One region of the Cohnella cellulosilytica genome, then DNA from elsewhere that is predicted to be linked to it. Evidence: riboswitches for the same ligand, from Rfam matches in the RefSeq annotation. Region 1 holds a riboswitch; the other holds the start of a gene.
The links. Region 1 has a riboswitch for thiamine pyrophosphate ahead of thiC (phosphomethylpyrimidine synthase ThiC). Riboswitches for the same ligand answer to the same signal wherever they lie in the genome.
Positions count from the first base shown of each region.

Region 2: linked by a shared signal. The riboswitch ahead of ACFFT4_RS33230 (ABC transporter substrate-binding protein) and the one ahead of thiC (phosphomethylpyrimidine synthase ThiC) in region 1 are both predicted to bind thiamine pyrophosphate.

Region 1 covers NZ_JBHMDN010000055.1:44,286-49,944, forward strand. Annotated here, with positions in the region: gene ACFFT4_RS28435 (sensor histidine kinase) at 1-587, shown strand, start outside; gene ACFFT4_RS28440 (response regulator) at 584-1,267, shown strand; gene ACFFT4_RS28445 (YcnI family copper-binding membrane protein) at 1,404-2,039, shown strand; TPP riboswitch at 2,099-2,202, shown strand; gene thiC (phosphomethylpyrimidine synthase ThiC) at 2,514-4,277, shown strand; gene ACFFT4_RS28455 (ThiF family adenylyltransferase) at 4,270-5,577, shown strand; gene thiE (thiamine phosphate synthase) at 5,555-5,659, shown strand, end outside.
Region 2 covers NZ_JBHMDN010000079.1:2,491-8,149, reverse strand. Annotated here, with positions in the region: gene ACFFT4_RS33245 (methyltransferase domain-containing protein) at 1-1,344, shown strand, start outside; gene ACFFT4_RS33240 (class I SAM-dependent methyltransferase) at 1,365-2,126, shown strand; gene ACFFT4_RS33235 (glycosyltransferase) at 2,139-3,614, shown strand; TPP riboswitch at 3,671-3,785, shown strand; gene ACFFT4_RS33230 (ABC transporter substrate-binding protein) at 3,904-4,959, shown strand; gene ACFFT4_RS33225 (thiamine-binding protein) at 5,051-5,353, shown strand; gene ACFFT4_RS33220 (ABC transporter permease) at 5,343-5,659, shown strand, end outside.

The DNA of each region.
Region 1 (5,659 bases):
TGCATGACGGCATCTCGCAATCGATGTTCCTGCTCGCGGTCAAGCTGGACCAGTTGGACGAGCTGAGCCGGGAGGAGCCGGTGCGGGAGCTGGCCGGAGGACTCCGGGAGACGGTGCGGGTCATGCACGAGGACGTCCGCCAGGCGATCGCCAATCTCCGTCAGCCGCCGTCGCCGGAATCGGCCGCCTGGGTCGTGCCGCTGCGGGAGCTGCTCGGAGAGACGGCGGAGCTGACCGGCGCGCGGGCGGAGTTCGTCTGGACGATCCGGGACGACGGGTTGACCGACAAGGAGAAAATCGAGCTTCATGCCTGCGTTCGGGAGGCGCTCGTCAACGTAAGGAAGCATGCGCGGGCCTCCCATGTGTACGTCATCGGGGAACCGGACGGCGCGGGAGGCTTTCGCTGCCGCATCGAGGACGACGGCGTCGGGTTCGGCGGCGATCCGCTTCAGGCGCAGGGACGTTTCGGACTGCGCATGGTGAGGGATCGGGCCGAAGCGATGGGCTGGTCGTTCCTGGCTGAACGCCGGGGGGATCGCACGGTCGTAGAACTCGCGAAACGCGGAAAGAGGGCGGAACAACCATGAGCGAAGCCAGAGCCGTTCGTCTGCTGCTGGCCGACGACCATCGGCATGCCAGGGAAGGAATGAGGACGATCGTGTCCGCGCTGGAGGAGTTCGTCGTCGTCGGGGAAGCGGCCAGCGGAGAAGAGGCGCTCCTCATGACGGAGGAGCTGGCGCCGGATATGATTCTGATGGACATCAACATGCCGGGAATGGGCGGGCTGGAAGCGGTCAAAGCGATCAAAGCGGCTTTTCCCGCGGTGAAAATCGTTATGGTCACGGTATCCGACGACGTCGCGCACCTGTTCGAGGCGCTCAAGAAGGGCGCGCAAGGGTACCTGCTGAAAAATTTGAATCCGGCGGCCTGGCGCGATTACTTGCGCGCGGTCGCTTTCGACGAGGCGCCGCTTAATCCGGAGCTGGCGATGTCGATTCTTCGCGAGTTCGCCGAGCGCAAATCAAGCTCTTCGGCAGGCGCATCCAGAGACCGGACCGCGGACGACGGAGGGTTGACGCCGCGCGAACGGGAAATTTTGCAGGAGGTCGCGCGGGGGCAAAAAAACCGCGAAATCGCCCTGTCCCTCGGCTTGTCCGAGCATACGGTCAAAAATCACCTGAAAAACATTTTGCAGAAGCTTCATCTCGACAACCGGGTGCAGCTGACGCGTTACGCGTACGAACGGGGAATCGTCGAGCCGGACTAGGCGCGGCGGACTTGTTTCAATATTGTCACAATGAACGGCCCGAAATGACTCTTTCGGGTCATGCGCATTCGGGAAGGAACGGGCTATACTGGGGAATATCGGAAACGAATCGAATCAGGAAGGTTGGATATTCCCTATGAAAAAAAGCGTATCTTTGCTGCTCGCTCTTATGCTGTCGCTCGGCTTCGCCGGCTTGGCCAGCGCCCATGTGACGGTTCAGCCGAGCTCCGCTCCGGCGGGCTCCTATCAAGTGTTCACCGTTCGCGTGCCGTCCGAGAAGGACGCCGCGACGACGCAGGTGAAGGTGGCGATTCCGGACGGCGTCAACATCAGCCGTTTCGAGCCCAAGGCGGACTGGACGTACGAGGTCGAGAAGGGCGCGGAGGATAAAATCGTCAGCGTCACCTGGAAGGCGACCGGCAGCGGCCTGGGCGCCACCGAATTCGGCGAATTCCGCATGCAGGGCAAGGTTGCCGACGACGCCAAGGAGCTGAGCTGGAAGGCGTACCAGACGTATTCCGACGGCGACGTCGTGGAATGGACCGGCGCTCCGGACGCCGACAAACCGGCTTCCGTGACGACGGTAACGGCGTCGACCGGGGACAGCCACGGCGACGGGCACGGCGCTTCGAGCGGAGCTTCGGCGAGCGGCGGCGCAGCCGAGGACGAGGGCGGCCGCGATGCGCTGACGCTGTCGCTGGCGATCGCGGGGCTGGCCGCGGGCGTTCTGGCTCTGATCGTGGCGATCGTGCGCAAGCCGAATAAGGGTTAAAGGATTCCGGCGGAACCGGGGGGTTGACAGGAGCTCCTTTCGGCTGTACAGTTTTCATAGAATTCCACTAGGGGCGCCCGCAAGGGCTGAGATAAGGCGATGCCTTGGTCCCTTTGAACCTGATCTGGGTTATGCCAGCGTAGGAAAGTGGGCAATGTACGTCAGACTTTGGAAGGCGATGGCCGCAGGCTTCTTCATGCTTGCGTCAGGGCTTTCCATGGGCACGACACATTCAGCCGCTCCCTGCCGGGGCGGCTTTTATTATGCGGCGGGACGCCGCGGACAGGCGCAACGGCTGGAGCGGACCGCGCGTATTCGCCGTCCGTTGCTCGCCGTCGTATCGACATCGGCGGAGGTATCGGCATGCACGCGCCTGAAGTGGAGTCGTCGCCAAGCCTGTCCGTCGTTTCTTATCTTTTCCCATGGCCTCCTAGCGGAATTTGACATTACGTCCGCTTAAGGAGGTTTTTTGTTATGGCAATTATGACGACGCCGCTGCCGGGAAGCCGCAAGGTATACGCGACGGGAGACAGGGAAGACATTCGGGTGCCGATGCGCGAGATTGCGCTGGCGCCGAGCTCGGGGAGGAATGGCCGGGAGGAGCCGAACGATCCGCTTCGGGTGTACGACGCCAGCGGCCCGTATACGGAGGAGGGCTTTCAGGCCGACGTGCGGCGGGGACTGCCCTCCGTTCGGGGACGCTGGATTGCGGAGCGGGAGGATACGGTCGAGTACGAGGGACGCGAGGTGCGGCCCGAGGACAACGGCTTTATGACCGTCGAGACGGCGGAGCAGAAGGGCGCGGAGGTGTTTCCCAAGCCGCATAACCGCTGCTTGCGGGCGGCGGAAGGACGCAGCGTGACGCAGCTGCACTATGCCCGCCAGGGGCGGATTACTCCGGAGATGGAATACATTGCGCTGCGCGAAGGGATGAGCGCGGAATTCGTGCGGGCGGAGGTGGCCGCGGGGCGCGCGATTATCCCGGCGAACATCAACCATCCCGAGTGCGAGCCGATGATTATCGGACGGCATTTTCACGTCAAGATCAACGCCAACATCGGCAACTCGGCCGTCGCTTCCTCGATCGAGGAGGAAGTCGAGAAGATGACGTGGGCGACCCGCTGGGGAGCCGATACGATCATGGACCTGTCCACCGGCAAAAACATTCACACGACCCGCGAATGGATCGTTCGCAACGCTCCGGTCCCGGTCGGCACGGTGCCGATCTACCAGGCGCTGGAGAAGGTCGGAGGCAAGGCGGAGGAGCTGAGCTGGGAGGTGTTCCGCGACACGCTGATCGAGCAGGCGGAGCAGGGCGTCGATTATTTCACGATCCATGCCGGAGTACGGCTGCGTTACATTCCGCTGACGGCGAAGCGGGTGACGGGCATCGTCTCCCGCGGCGGCTCGATTATGGCGGCCTGGTGTCTGGCCCATCACAAGGAGAACTTCCTGTATACGCATTTCGAGGAGATCTGCGAGATTATGAAAGCCTACGACGTCAGCTTCTCGCTCGGGGACGGTCTGCGGCCCGGTTCGATCGCCGACGCCAACGACGAGGCGCAGTTTGCCGAGCTGGATACGCTCGGAGAATTGACCGAGATCGCGTGGCGGCACGATGTGCAGGTGATGATCGAGGGGCCGGGCCACGTGCCGATGCATCTGATCAAGGAAAACGTCGACCGGCAGATGGAGGTGTGCAAGGAGGCGCCGTTCTATACGCTGGGGCCGCTGACGACCGACATCGCTCCCGGGTACGACCATATTACGTCGGCCATCGGCGCCGCGATGATCGGCTGGTTCGGCACGGCGATGCTCTGCTACGTGACGCCGAAGGAGCATCTCGGCCTGCCGAACAAGGAGGACGTCAAGGACGGCGTCATCGCCTACAAGATCGCCGCCCATGCCGCCGATCTGGCGAAGGGACATCCGCGGGCGCGGCTGCGCGACGATGCGCTGTCCAAGGCGAGATTCGAATTCCGCTGGAGAGACCAGTTCCATCTGTCGCTCGATCCGGAGCGCGCCATGGCGTATCACGACGAGACGCTGCCGGCGGAGGCGGCCAAGTCGGCGCATTTCTGCTCGATGTGCGGGCCGAAGTTTTGCAGCATGCGCATCACGCAGGACATTCGCGATTACGCGGAGAAGCGCGGCGTGGCGGAGGAGGAAGCGCTGGAGGCCGGCATGCAGGAGCAGGCGGAAGCGTTCAAGGCCGGGGGAAGCCGGATCTATGCTTAGGGAAGCGGAGACGGAGGCGGAGGAGCGCTACTCCCGGCAGATCCGCTTCGCTCCGATCGGCGCGCAGGGCCAGCGGCGGCTCGGCGAGGCGAGCGTGCTTGTCGTAGGCGCCGGGGCGCTGGGCGCTTCGCTCGCCCAGCATATGGTCCGGGCCGGAGTGGGCCGCCTGCGCCTTGTCGATCGGGACTATGTGGAGCTGAGCAATCTGCACCGTCAGACGCTGTACGACGAGGAGGACGCGGAAGCGGCGCTGCCCAAGGCGGTCGCCGCCGCGGCGAAGCTGCGCCGGGTCAACGGCAGGGCGCGGATCGAGGCCTTCGTGGCCGACGTGGATCGGCGCAACGCGGAGTCGCTGGCGGCGGACGTCGACCTGGTGCTCGACGGCACCGACAATGCGGCGACCCGGCTGCTGCTCAGCGACGCCTGCTTCAGCCGCGGCATTCCGCTCGTGTACGGCGGCGTCGCGGGCTCCGGGGGAATGACCGCGCTGCTCGTTCCCGGCGACCACTGCTGCCTGCGCTGCCTGCTTGGCGAGGAGGCGCCGGGCGGCGAAGACGGGCCGACCTGCGATACGCTCGGCGTCATCTCGCCCGCGGTGGAGATGGTGGCCGCATTGCAGGCGGCGGAGGCGCTTAAGGCGCTGACGGGAAATCGAACGGCGCTGCGCGGGACGTGGCTGACCGTGGACGCGTGGCATTTCTCCGTCAAGGAGTGGCAGCTGCCGACGCCGGTTGAAAGGTGCCCTTATTGCGGGTGGGGAGAACTGCCGGTTGCTGTCCGTCGGGAGCCTGCGGAGCATGGCGGCTTCGTCCGCCTCTCTGTGAACGGCGGACGGGCCAAGGAGCGGGATGAGGCGAAGGCGGCTTTTCTCGGCGACGCGGCGGAGGGGGCGGGAGCAGATACTTTGCTCGGCGGCGGTCTGAGGGAGGCTACGCCGGAAAATGCCTCGATTGCCAACAGTCCAAGGATCACGACGGAAAATGCTTTGCTCGGCGACGAACGGGAGGCGGCAAAGCTGGTCGTCCTGTGCGGAAGGGATACGTTCCAGGTCGCGCTGAAGCCGTCGGTGTCGCTCGCAGAGTGGAGAAGGCGGCTGGTTGCGGCAGGCTGCGCCATTACCGCCGACAACCGCTATCTGCTGCGCGCCTCTACGGCGGCAGATGAGCGGATCGTCATTTTTGCGGAAGGCCGCGCGCTGATTCAAGGCGCGGGCGAGTCCGAACGTGCGATGGACATTTATCGGCATTATTTGAGCGACGAGACGAGGAGGGAAGCGGATGAACCGTCCGTTGGATTTTAAGCTGTACGTTATTACCGGCGAAAACTATCATCCCGGGCGCGGCATGATGGAGGTGATGGAGGCGGCTCTAAGAGGAGGAGCC
Region 2 (5,659 bases), on a different contig from region 1:
GTCGCCGAAAAGGTATGGACGAATGACGAGGAAATCGAGATCCCGTCCGGAACGAAAGGCTTCGATGCGGTCGTGCTCAACGATATGCTGAGCGATCCCGCCCGGCTTCCCGTTCTGCAGCGCATCCATCGTCTGCTCAGGCCCGGGGGCATCGTGACGGCGAGCGCGCCGAACCGGCTGTTCGTCGATTACGTCAAAGCCTATCTGAAGCCGCTCAACCCCGTTCCGCGCGACGCCATGCTGTCCCGTTCCGAGTTCGAACGGCGGCTGCGGCAAGCCGGCTTCGGCGATATCGCGATCGAGCCGATCGCCGCGGAGGAAGCGGCGAAGCGGGAGATCGACGCGCTCTGCCAGCTTGCGGGCGAGGCGGGGCGAGACGAGTATGCGGCGATCTATTACGTAGCCTCCGCCGTTAAGGAGACTGCAGGCGAGCGGACAGCTTTCGGGAAAATCGGCGGGAAAGTGGGAAAAACCGCCGGAGCGGCAAGTCCGGTCGGCGCGGCGCCGGGCGGGGAGCCCGCAAGTCAACCGCCGGTTAACGAGGCTGCGGCAAATTATACGGAAGCGACGGTGAACGATTTGAGCTATTTGCCGAAGGCGCAGGAAGACGTCCCGTTTACGGGAGAAAGATTGATTCTCAGCTCGGCGGTGGCGGGGTCCCATCCCGACGTGCTGGCCGAGCATGTCTACCGCTACAGGCTCGCTCGCGGGCACTGCGTCGGCCGGCAGGTGCTGGATGCGGCTTGCGGCGCGGGATTCGGGGCGCGGATGCTGAAGGACGGAGGGGCGTCAAGCGTCACCGGGGTCGATATCGACGCGGCCGCGGTCGCGCTCGCCGGCAGGGACTACGGAGGAGAGGGCGTGAGCTTCCAGGTCGGCAACGTGCTGCAGCTCGCTTTCGCGAACGCGGTGTTCGATGTGGTCGTCTCGTTCGAGACGATCGAGCACGTGCCGGACGGCGCCGCCTGGCTGCGGGAGGCGGCGCGGGTGCTTCGTCCGGGAGGGCGGCTGATCATCTCCACGCCGAATCGGGATGTGACGAATCCGGACCGGCAGTTCGGCCAGCAGGTACGCAATCCTTACCACATCTTCGAATACAGCCTGGCCGAATTTATCGGCGAATTGTCCGTGCTGTACGACATCGAGGGCGTGTTCGGGCAGACGTTCGTCGGCCCTCACGGCCACGTCGCTCCCGAATGGCCGGACATCGCCGCGGCGGTGGGGGGAGATACGGAGATGGCGGGCTTTAATCCCGATATCATCCGCTTCTACGGTCCCGCCTCCTTAAGCCGCGTGAAGAACGCAAGGCCGGCATACGCGATCGCCGTGTGCCGCAAAAGATGAGCGAGGGGAGGAAGCGGAGCATGGCTGGCCGCAAGCGTCCGATGGCGGCGATCGACCGCCATCATTCCCGGCAGGACCGGACGGCTCATCGGCTGGCGGAGCGCGTCTTCCGCTCGTCGCGGACGTCGCTGATCAACAAGCTCGAAGCGTTCCCGCGCTTCGCCACGAAGCGCAGCGTCGCGCGGTTCCTGGCGCGATACGAAATTTACCGCGAGCTGCTCTCCGTGAACGGCAGCATCGTGGAGTGCGGCGTGTTTAACGGGGCGGGATTTTTCTCCTGGGCGCAGTTCGCGAACATTTTCGAGCCCTCCAACCATACGCGCAAAATCATCGGCTTCGACACGTTCGAGGGCTTTCCCGAATTGGCCGCGCAGGACGAGGACGAATGCCGCACCTTCGCCGCAGGGGATATGCGGGGCGATACGGCGGAGCAAATCCGCCGTTCCATCGCCAAGTACGACGCGGAGAGGCATCTGTCGCACATCCCGAACGCGGAGATCGTGCAGGGCGACTTCATGACCACGGCGGAGGCATACGTGCAGGCGCATCCCCATCTGCTGGTGGCGCTGCTGTATTTGGACTTCGATCTGTACGAGCCGACGCGCAAGGCGCTCGAGCTGTTCCTGCCGCGGATGCCCAAGGGAGCGATCGTCTGCTTCGATGAATTGAACTGCGCCGCTTTTCCCGGGGAGACCGCGGCGCTGCTGGAAATGCTGCCGATTCGCGAGACGGAGCTGCGCAGATTTCCGTTCGACCCCTGGATATCGTACTGCCGGCTATGAGGAGGGATCGTCTTGGATAACGAAAATCGCTCCTTATATTCGCTCGGCGAGGGGGCGAGACTGGATGCCTCGGGGCTGATCTACGGCGCCGAAGAGATCGCGGTCGGCCAGGAGGCGATGATCGGCGCGGGCTACCGGCTCATCGTCACTTCGACGGTGAGCGGCATTCGTCCCAAGCTGATTATCGGGGACGGCGTGCAGGCGGACATCGGGCTGAACGTCACGGCGGAGCACCACGTCGAGCTCGAGCGCGCGGTCTGGTGCGGACCTTACGTCGTGCTGTCGGACGCGGAGGCGGAATATCGGAAGACGGGATTGCCGATCTATAAGCAAGGCATTCGCGAGACGGGCGGCGGCAAGCGGCTGATCGTCGGCGAAGGCAGCTATCTGGGACCGTACGCGGTCGTGGAAGGACCGGTGAAAATCGGTAAAGGCTGCGTCGTCGGCGCGGGAAGTGTCGTGCGTGCGGATGTGCCGGATTATTCGCTCGTGTCGGGCGTGCCGGCTCGCATCGAGCGGATGTTCGATACGGTCGCGGAGGATTGGATCGCGGTCGAATCGGAGCAGGACGTCGCGGACGTGCTGCGGCGAAGACGGGAGCATCCGCTCTTGTCGATCTGCATTCCGACGTATAACCGGGCCAAGGAGCTGGAGGAGTGTCTGGAAGCGGCGATGCCGCAGACGAGCATGAACGGGCTGATCGAGATCTGCGTCTCGGATAACGCCTCGGACGACGGAACCGCGGCGCTGCTGGCCAGATACGCGCTGAAGCATCCGCAGCTGCGGACGATCCGACAGCCGGAAAATATCGGCGGAGAGCGCAATTACCTCGAAATTCTGAAGTTCGCGCGGGGCAAATACGCGAAGCTGCACGGGGACGACGACTATTTCGTGCCGGGAGCGGTGCAGCCGATCCTGTACGCGCTGCTGCACAAGCGGGCCCGTTTTCTGTTTATCGACGTGCTGCGGAGCGACGGAACGGTGGAGGTGCTGGAGGGGATCGATACGTTCGTCCGCGAGCTGTCGCTGGCGTCCGGCTTCATCACTTCGATCGTCGTCGACCGGGAAGCCGTGCTGCGGCTGCCCGAGCCCGACCGTTTTATCGGCACGAGCCTGAACCACATTTACTGGCTGCTGGAGCTGCTGCGGGAGGACCCGCGCTTTTCCTTGCTGAAGCTGTCGATGTTCCGTTACGCGTTTAACGCTCCGCGCGGCTACAATTACGGGGACGCGGCGATTCGCGGCTATTTGGAGATTTTGCGGCATTTCGCGGGCCGGGGGCTGTCGGAAGAGGTATACGCGGCGGAAAAGAAAATCGTGCTCGACCGCTTCGTCTTGCCCCGCCTGGAAATGATGATCGAAGCCGGCCTCGACTTCGACTACGACGGCTTCGAGGCGGTGTTTACGGAGCATTATGAGCAGGAACCGTATTACGAGCCATACTTGGCCGAGGTCCGAAGAATCGTCTCGCTGCGGGATCGGGGATAGACAAGCGCGGCTCTTTTGCTATAATAGGGATTGTGCGTTGCGGGTTTCGACAATCGAATAAGCCCCGGGGGAGCTGGATAATGGCCGGCTGAGAGTGCGTCCCATCGAAGATGCAGACCCTTATGACCTGATCTGGTTAGTACCAGCGTAGGAAGGCGGGAACACGACGAGCGTTCGTCGTGTCAAATTGTCCATGTTTGTCTATTGGGCGCCCTCCGGATCGGGGGGCGTTTTTTGATGCGTGCGGAGCCCTCTTCCGCGCAAGGATACAGGAGAGAGGGAGAGAGACATGAAGAAACACGGATTGGCTTGGAAAGGATTGAGTATGTCGCTGCTGGCGGGGGCGGTGCTGCTGTCCGGCTGCGGAAGCAAAAACGGCGGGGAACCGTCCGGCAGTCCGTCGACGGGGGGAACCCCGGCCGCGTCCGAAACGACGCCGGCGGCCGAGCTGAAGGAAGCGACGGTCGTACTCGACTGGACGCCGAATACGAACCATACCGGCCTGTACGTCGCCCGGGATATGGGACTGTGGGAGAAGCACGGCCTGAAGGTGGAGCTGATTCTGCCTCCGGAGGCGGGGGCGAGCGCGCTGGTCGCCGGCGGACAAGCCGAATTCGGCGTCGGAGCGCAGGAGAGCATGATTCTGGCCAAGGAGCAAGGGCTGCCTCTTGTCTCGATCGCGCCGATCATTCAGCACAATACGTCCGGCTTCGCTTCGCCGGCGGACAAGAATATCAAGGAGCCGAAAGATTTCGAAGGCAAAACGTACGGAGGCTGGGGATCGCCCGCGGAGAGCGCCGTGCTCGAATCGATCATGAACGTGCAGAACGCCGACGTAAGCAAGGTGAACTTCGTCAACGCGGGAACGGCGGACTTTTTTACGGCTACGAAAAAAGGGATCGACTTCGAATGGATTTTCTACGGCTGGACGGGCGTCGAGGCGGAGCTTAGAGGCGAGCCGGTTAATATGGTGTATTTGACCGACTACAGCCAACAGCTCGATTACTACACGCCGCTTCTGCTGACGAGCGAGAAGGTGATCCAGGAAGATCCGGAGCTCGTTCGCGCGTTCCTGGCCGGCGCCTCCGAAGGCTACCAGTACGCCATCGACAATCCGGACGCCGCGGCGGACATCCTGATTAAAGCCGTTCCGGAAATCAACCCGGATCTGGTCAAGGCAAGCCAACAGTGGCTCAGCCCGAAATACAAGGACGATGCGCCGCGTTGGGGCGAGCAGAAGCGGGAAGTGTGGTCCGGCTACGGCGATTGGATGCTGGAGAACGGGCTGATGGAGAAGGAATTGAACTACGACGAGATGTTTACGACGGAATTTCTGCCGCAATAATCGACGGACGGGCAGAGGATAGAAGTTGGACTAAAGCTAGAGCCGCATCGGTAAAGCAGGACAAGCAAATGGGAAAAGGAGAGAGTAAACGATGGCACAGGCACTGCTCAGCATTCAAATCCTTCCGAAGGTGAATCCCGGCGAGGAAGTGATTCCTTACGTAGACGAAGCGATCGCCATTATCAAGGCGTCCGGCGTTCCTTACCGCGTCGGACCGATGGAAACGACGATGGAAGGGGATCTCGACCAACTGCTCGATATCGTCAAACAAATGAGCGCGGCGATGATCGAGCGGGGCAGCCCTTCCGTCCTCTCGCAAATCAAGCTGTCTGTGGATGCGAAAGCGAACGCTTCGATGGCGCGGCTGTTGCAAAAGTATCCGGATGGGCAATAAGCGATTCAGAGCGATTGCGCTGCCCGTCGGTACGATTATCGTTTTTCTGGCCGTCTGGCAGGCGGCCTGCATGGCGTTCGCGATTGAAGAGTACACGCTTCCGGCTCCGTCCGATATTGCCGTCAAGATGTACGAGGACTCCGCCGTGCTGTGGACGCATGTGCAGGCGACGTTCGGCCTCGCGCTGATCGGCCTCGGGCTGGGCACCGTCGTCGGCATAGCGGTGGCGGTGCTGCTGCACGTCATTCCGCCGCTCAAGACGGCGCTGTCGCCGCTGCTCGTGCTGTCCCAGAACGTTCCGCTGAT